Regions from separate parts of the Sporosarcina sp. FSL K6-6792 genome, predicted to be linked through region 2. Evidence: riboswitches for the same ligand, from Rfam matches in the RefSeq annotation. Region 2 holds a riboswitch; the other holds the start of a gene.
What was found. Region 2 has a riboswitch for lysine ahead of dapA (4-hydroxy-tetrahydrodipicolinate synthase). Riboswitches for the same ligand answer to the same signal wherever they lie in the genome.
Positions count from the first base shown of each region.

Region 1 (4,135 bases), 1.1 Mb from region 2:
AACATAAGTGGGATGTAGATGATGAACCATTCAAGAAACAGTACGAACGGTAAGTTACCCATGAAATTGGATGCAGTGTTGAATGCCTCTGGGCCGCGTGTGGCAAAATGGTTAATCACTAAGTGTTGGGCAACAAAAAGCCCCACTGGAATGATTCCGAGCAGTGAATGAAGACGACGCAAATAAAAATCTGATTCTCTCGACAAGTCTTTTACCCTCCTTTATTAACTGAGTCCTTCAGTGCGCCTCTGTCATCATTTCGACATGAAGCGACCGTTGACGACGTACCTCTTCGTGGTACAATATTATGACATAACCATTGTACTCCTCAGTTTTGAAGAGGTCAAGACGATGTGGGCTTTTCGACACGCCCGAATTTAATATATTATTATTCTCTTGGATTCACTAACGCTATCATTTAACCGAAAGGGTTGAATATTCGATTGGAAAATACTACATATGATTCACCAACCCGTTTTGGCTATGAAATTTTACGAGATCACGTGTTGCCAAGTATCCTCGGGAAACATGAAGATGAAATCCTCTATTGGACCGGAAAAGAAGTAGCTCGAAAATTCCCGATTTTTGGTGTTGATGAACTTCCTGAGTTCTTTCAAGAAGCCGGATGGGGGCCCCTTCATCTCGAAAAGACGTTGAAAGACGAGGCTTTTTATTCTTTAAAAAATGATTTCGCTACAAATGCCCAAAACAGATCTTGCCAACTTGAAGCCGGTTTCATTGCACAACAGTACCAGAAATTTAGTGGATTGCTCACTGAGTGCTACGGAGAATTTAACGCAAAGGATGGTCTCATCCATTTCCAAGTCAAATGGGACTTAAAAACGAAAGTTGAGGCATGAAAAAGAAGATGCATCCTTTAAATCGGGCGCATCTTCTTTTTCATACAACTAATCTATATATGTTGAACTATTGATTCTATATGATCTCCAGCGAAGGCATCTCCATGCGCCGTTCGTTGTTCAGAGATTTCTTTATGTCAACATATATAACTAAAAATAACCAGTAAATTACTGCTTATTTTCATGATGAAACACCCTATGTACAGTTTCCGTTGGGTTGCACCTCTCGCAGTTTTCTCGTTAATCGTATAAGGGGCTTTTGGGAACGAATCCATAACCACTTTCCAAAATCCATAATAGAGCAGCCAAATATAGGATTTTGGCTGCTGGATCCATCTATATAGCATTTCCTTTTTGATTTTAAGGAAGTGTCACTTTCTATATGGAAGTGCACTGTAACTTGTATAGTCTTAGCTAAAATTTGCAAAGAAGGCTTTATTAAAAGTGATAGAGTATCCTTTTTCTTCAGGCACTTGCAATAAAATGGTTAACCAATAGACAAAAAAATATTTCAGTCGTTGTCTAACCCGAATTGTTTATGAAGCGCCGCCACCGCTATTTCCATATCGGATTCTGGAATGACTACGGATACCTTGATTTCAGACGTACTAACCATTTTCACAGGAACTGATGCACTACGGAGTATCTCAAACATTTGTGCAGCGACTCCTGGGTTGGATACCATTCCACTTCCAACGATCGAAACTTTCGCAAGACCCACTTCAAAGTCGGCTCTGTTGTAACCAAGAGCTTCTTTTTCCGTCTCTAAAACATTAATAGCTTCTGCAAAATCCTCTTTCTTAATGGAAAATGACACAGACGGCTGTACGCCTTCCATAATTGTCTGGACGATAATATCGACGTTAACATGGTGATCCGCAAGTGCAGTGAATATATTCGCAAGCGAGCCATTGTATGGAACGTCATACATAACTGTAATCCGAATGATATCTCTTTCAAAGGCGATGCCCCGAACAATTAAATTGTTTTCCAAATCAATTTCCTCCTTGATAATCGTTCCTTCACCTTCCATATGTGCAGGTCTGACCCGAAGCGGCATTTGATGGTTCTTGGCAAACTCAACCGCTCTTGGGTGAAGTACTCCTGCACCTAAATTCGCGATTTCAAGCATTTCATCATATGATATTTCCTCAAGCTTCTTCGCTTGTCCAATTAATCTTGGATCTGTCGTAAATACCCCTTCAACATCTGTGTAAATATCACAGATAGCTGCATCTATTGCAATCGCAATCGCCACAGCACTTGTATCAGATCCCCCGCGACCAAGTGTTGTCAACTCACCTGAGCTGTCAGCACCTTGAAAGCCGGTAATCACTGCAACAGCACCCGATTCAAGCGTCGATACAACCTTATCTGCATGGACTTGCTCGATTCGCGCATTGCCGTGAACTGACTCTGTCGTTACACCCGCTTGCCACCCTGTATATGAGCGAGCTTCCAAACCTTGTGCCGCAATTGCCATCGCTAAAAGGGATGCTGTTACTTGCTCACCTGTCGCAAGTAGCATATCAAGTTCGCGGCGGCCCGCTTTCGGATTAACTTCCACGGCGAGCTTTAGAAGTTCATCCGTTGTTTTCCCCATTGCAGATACGATAACCGCAACTTGATTCCCCCGACTTACCTCACCTTGTACAAGCTTTGCAGCGCGTGCAATCCTCTCGGGGTTCGCAACTGAAGTGCCACCAAATTTCATTACAATTCGTTCCATGATTTTCCCTCCAATTTCCGCCTGAACGCAAAAACGGCCCTCATAAGTATGAGAGCCGGTCCGATTGGAGCGCTCGCCGAAGAGCCGCCCCGTTCAGATAGCTCTCCAGGTATTTTTATACCTGACAGACTTCCATTTATTCAATGGAAATCCAGCAGGACAATCGTGACAGCCGATTGGTCCGCTTCGGCGAATACTCCTTTCAATCCCGTTCATCAGGCTGCCGCCTTCCGGAGATTTACTATTGGTATCCGCACCTCTATCTTCACTACATATGCAATTTTTAGTGAAAAAACTCAGTGCGTTCACTCTATCACATTACTTCTCTTCTCGCAATGCCTCTTCACGGAAATACGTTTCCACTGATTCTGCAACCACCTTCGGCAAGCCCGCTTGTTGCAGCTCTTCAACGGATGCTTCACGAATCTTTTTCATAGACTCAAAGTGTTTGAGTAATAATGTTTTTCGTTTCGGTCCGACGCCTGGTAATCCATCGAGCGCTGATGTCAATGAATTCGTTTCGCGCCGTTGCCTGTGGAACGTAATTGCAAACCTGTGCACTTCGTCTTGAATTCTCTGCAACAAGTAAAATGCTTCACTCGTTCTCTTTAGCGGGATCATTTCAATCGGATTGCCATAGAGAAGTTGCGCCGTCTGGTGTTTATCGTCCTTCGCAAGTCCAGCAATTGGAATCGACAAGTTCAACTCATCTTCAATGATTTCCCTGGCCGCTTCCATATGACCTTTACCACCATCTATAACGATTAGGTCAGGTAATGGCAAATCATCCTTTAGCACACGGATATAACGCCGCCTTACAACCTCACGCATCGCCGCGTAGTCATCGTGTGCAGCTGCAGTCTTCGTCTTATACTTTCGGTAGTCTTTACGGTTCGGTTTCCCATCAAGGAATGACACCATTGCAGAGACGGCATCCGAACCGTACATATGTGAATTATCAAATGCCTCAATACGGTACGGTATGGTGATATTCATCGCCTTGCCAAGTTCTTCACATGCGCCAATTGTACGAAGTTCTTGTCGTTCAATAAGTTGGAACTTTTCTTTCAATGATATCTCGGCATTCTTGATGGCTAGATGGACGAGATCTTTCTTTTTACCGCGCTGCGGAATGAAGACATTGACATCTAGAAGTTGACGGACGATTTCACTATCCATTCCCTGAGGCAACAAGATTTCTTTCGGGATTAAATGTTTGGACTTACCGTAAAACTGTCCGATGAACGTTAGCAGTTCTTCTTCCGGTTCTTGATAAACCGGGAATAGCGATACATCCCGTTCAATTAGCTTTCCCTGCCGGACGAAAAAGACTTGAACACACATCCATCCATTGTCCACAGCAAATCCGAAGACATCACGATCAGTGAAATCACTCATCGTCATCGCCTGTTTTTCCATAATCGCTTCAATATTAACAATCTGATCGCGGTATTCTTTCGCGCGCTCAAACTCCAAATTCTCCGCAGCTGCAGCCATTTTTTCCGTCAATTCTTTTTTCACACTTTTATAACCGCCATTCAAAAAG
Region 1 covers NZ_JBBOSA010000001.1:1,296,969-1,301,103, forward strand. Annotated here, with positions in the region: gene MKZ26_RS06210 (succinate dehydrogenase cytochrome b558 subunit) at 1-206, opposite strand, end outside; gene MKZ26_RS06215 (DUF2507 domain-containing protein) at 444-860, shown strand; gene MKZ26_RS06220 (aspartate kinase) at 1,372-2,589, opposite strand; lysine riboswitch at 2,680-2,859, opposite strand; gene uvrC (excinuclease ABC subunit UvrC) at 2,908-4,135, opposite strand, start outside.
Region 1: it holds a riboswitch for lysine, as region 2 does, so the genes downstream of both, MKZ26_RS06220 (aspartate kinase) here and dapA (4-hydroxy-tetrahydrodipicolinate synthase) in region 2, are expected to answer to the same signal.

Region 2 (4,135 bases):
GAGAAGTTGTTGAATACGATGATACAGATAATATTTTCTCTACGCCAAAAGATCAAAGAACCGAAGATTATGTCACAGGTCGATTCGGATAACAGGGGGTAACAAAGGATCATGCGTGAAAACTTCGAGAAAAATTTAGAGGAATTAAAAAGTAAAATCACCGAAATGGGTGAACTATCAATTATTGCCTTAGAAAAATCAGTTAAAGCCTTGAAAACACAAGATGTTGAAATTGCTATAAAAACCATAGAGGGAGATACAGCAATAGATAAACTTGAAGTGGAAATTAACCAGTTTGCAATCTGGATTATGGCAAAAGAAGCGCCTGTTTCAAGGGATTTACGCGAAATTATTGGTGTACTTAAAATTTCGTCTGAAATTGAACGGATTGCGGATTTTGCCGTAAATATTGCAAAATCAACCATTAAGATTGGTCAGGCAACATCTTTACTGGAACTTACACATATAGAGAAGATGAATAAACTATCAATTGAAATGCTCCGAAAAGCACTCCAATCTTTTTTGGAGGAAAATATGGTACTTGCTAAAGAAGTTGGCGACTTAGAGGATGAAGTGGATCAATGCAGTCGTGAAAACTATAAAAAACTGACTACGTATCTAAGTGAACATCCAGAAGAAACAAATCAGCTTGTTCAATTATTATTTGTAAATCGTTATCTTGAAAGAACAGCAGACCATATCACAAATATCGCTGAAAGCGCAGCGTATTTGATTAAAGGTCAAATATATGATTTCAATTCATAAAAATAAACCGGAGGAGAAAAATGAAAATTTTTCTCCTCCGGTTTTATTTAAGGTAGCTCGTTATAAAAATTAAGGGTATTCTATACATAATGAAAAAGTAGGGGAGGAAACTAGTATGACAAAGAGAAATAAGGAGTTGTCACTAGAACAAGGTGAAGAATTACTCGAAATATTGAAAGCTCGTTTTGAGAAAAACATGAATCGCCATAAAGAACTTGAATGGAGTAAAGTCCAAGCGAAGTTGGAAGCGAATACTGAAAAACTATGGTCGCTTAATGAGATGGAAATAACCGGTGGTGAACCGGATGTAGTTGGTCATGATAAAAAGTCGGACGAATATATTTTTTATGACTGTTCAATAGAAAGCCCTAAAGGTCGTAGAAGCGTTTGTTACGACCTTGAAGCGTTGGAGTCAAGAAAAAAGCATAAACCAGAAAATAATGCTCTTGATATGGCTTCCGACATGGGCATTGAGCTTTTAACGGAAGAACAATACCGGGAGTTGCAGGAACTTGGAAAGTTCGATATGAAAACATCGAGCTGGGTGCAAACACCTGCTAATATTAGAAAACTCGGTGGGGCTATCTTTTGTGATTGGCGCTACGACACTGTCTTCGTGTATCACAATGGAGCAGAATCCTACTATGCTGCCAGGGGGTTCCGTGGCTCGCTGAGGGTCTAAATTTTGCACCCACTAAGCTTATAGACGATGAGATAGAGTGATGGGTGCCAGGTTCTTATTGATTTGTGAATTGTTTTAGAACCTGGTACCCTTCACAATGGTTTATTAAGAAGTTACTTTTTCATGGATATCTAGTGTTCGTTGTAGTGAACTTAGTTGTTCATCGTTTAAAGGAATCATAGGTAAGCGGACACCACCGACAGGGATTCCTTTTAAATTCAAAGCTGCTTTTACAGGTGATGGATTTGGAGCAGCAAAAAGCGCTTTCATTATTGGTAGTAGTCTACGATGATCCCTAGCTGCCTCTTGAATATTACCGCTTTTGAAATGTTTAATCATCGTTTGCATTTCACTTCCTATAATATGGGATGCTACAGAAATAACACCTGTTCCACCAATTGATAACACTGGGATTGTTAAACCGTCATCACCGCTATACAATGAAAAATCTTCAGGTGTATGAGTAATAATTTCGACCATCGCATCTAAATCACCGCTTGCCTCTTTAATAGAAACGATATTAGGTATTTTTGAAAGGCGAATGACTGTTTCAGCAGATATGTTGACAACACTGCGTCCGGGAACATTATAAAGTATAATCGGTAAAGATGTGACCTCCGAAATTGTCTTAAAGTGTTGATATAATCCTTCTTGAGATGGGTTGTTATAGTATGGCGCAACGAGCATAATACCATCGACACCTACATCTTCTGCAAGTATTGTTAGTTCAATTGATGCTTTTGTGTTGTTCGAGCCTGTACCAGCAATCACCGGAACTCTGCCATTCACAACGTCCACTGTAAACTTAAATAATTTGACCTTTTCTTCTTCTGTTAACGTCGGAGACTCTCCTGTTGTACCAGATACCACTAAGCCATCTGTTCCATTAGCAATTAAATAATTAATTAAGTTTTTTGTAGCTTGAAAATCAATTTCACCATTTTCATCAAAAGGAGTCACCATAGCAGTTAATACTTGTCCGAAATTCATTATTTCTCCACATCCTATAATTTATTTTAAAAAAATAGAGGAAGAAGGGCAGTTAGTGAATGAACGCAAAAAAGCAACAACAAGGGCTCGTTGTTGCAGTAGAAATAATAAATTATTTCTTTGCATAAGATAGCCCTCCATATAGTTTCCTATATGACAATTCTGTGTTTATTCAACACAGAACCAGCTTCAAGAAAATGAGATTCTCTCCACTTCGGCAAATTCCCCTTTCCACAAATGTCACAGGATCTCATCATCCTCCACGTGTGTACTGATGGTCTTTGCGCCTCTATCCTTACTTCAAAATTTTTGAAATAAGTGAATTTCTAATTAGACAAACCTTACCTCTATTCTAACGCAATTGCAAGGGAAAGGTGTCGAGTTCTAGAAAGGTTCTGAATTTAATGGGGACTTGATATTCTTTTAAATGTTATCACGTCTATTGATGACCCATTTATTTGAATAAAATACTAGTGAGAAGGGCTTGATGACCTTCATTTTCACTGGACTATTTCGGGTACTCTTGAACGTTGCATAATGTGCTTCTTGCTTACTTTTAAGAAAGACTATGCATCTAATCATGTGATGCCTAATAGAAAGTGACACTTCTTTACTATTAAAAAAGAGAAAATCATAAAGAAAGTTTCAGCCGACAAAATTGTATCTTTGGCGGATTATATCCAGATAAGAAGAACTGCTGTTCTTTCGTCCCAAAAAGCAGTTGTACACGAAGCGCCTGAATTACTCTACGGAGCGTTTGTTGCCAGAATGGTTAATACACACTAAGATGAATGTATCAGGAAGCGAATCGATGGATTGTGGCTAAGAATAGAAAGAAAACAGCGGATTAGTTAATAAACAAGAGTTAGGAATAAATGTATAAAGGTGATGTTAGTTATGAAAGTTGAAATTGAAAATGAAATTATAGAATTTAATATTCAGTATGGAAATAGGAAGAAGCTAGCGATTCAGATAGATTCGTTTGGTTTCATAACCGTTAAAGCTCCAAATGGCACAAGTAAAGAAATGATTGTCAGTGCAATAGAAAGTAAAGGGAAATTGATACTGGAGAAAACCCATGAAATTGCAGTAGCTCGAGAAGCCCCTAAGGCAAGAGAGTATCACGCTCAAGGGAAGTTCTTATACCTTGGGAAAGACCATTTTCTTCATGAGTTAATAGATAGTAGTGAGTTAAATGAAGAGGTACTTAAAAGAAATCTCAAGAAGTTCTATATCGCCAGCTGTAGGACGATTATAGAAGAACGGATAAAAATATATCAAAAACAACTAAAAGTAAAGCCTAAAATCATCGAAATCGTAGAGTCTAAAGCCAAGTGGGGTAGTTGTAGTTCGGATAAAAAGCTAACTTTTAATTATCGTCTAGCTATGGCTCCGGTTGAAGTCATCGATTATGTGATAATCCATGAACTTTGTCATATACATCATATGAATCATGATCGCTCATTTTGGAGACGTGTCGGAAGTATTATGCCGGATTATAAAGAGAAGGAAGAGTATTTGGCGAGGCATGGGTATTCAATGTCACTTTAATAAAAACGATCACATTTCGAAATGTGATCGTTTTTTTGTGTTCGAAAACGTATTCTCTATTGTTCTTGGTGATGTTTTACTTGTAGTTCCCCGATGGTTGAGGTCACAACTTACTTCAATTTGGTTAAATTGGAAGAGGTGAACAGA
Region 2 covers NZ_JBBOSA010000001.1:2,374,153-2,378,287, reverse strand. Annotated here, with positions in the region: gene pstB (phosphate ABC transporter ATP-binding protein PstB) at 1-92, shown strand, start outside; gene phoU (phosphate signaling complex protein PhoU) at 112-765, shown strand; gene MKZ26_RS11620 (DUF4256 domain-containing protein) at 881-1,447, shown strand; gene dapA (4-hydroxy-tetrahydrodipicolinate synthase) at 1,553-2,437, opposite strand; lysine riboswitch at 2,560-2,737, opposite strand; gene MKZ26_RS11610 (M48 family metallopeptidase) at 3,335-3,988, shown strand.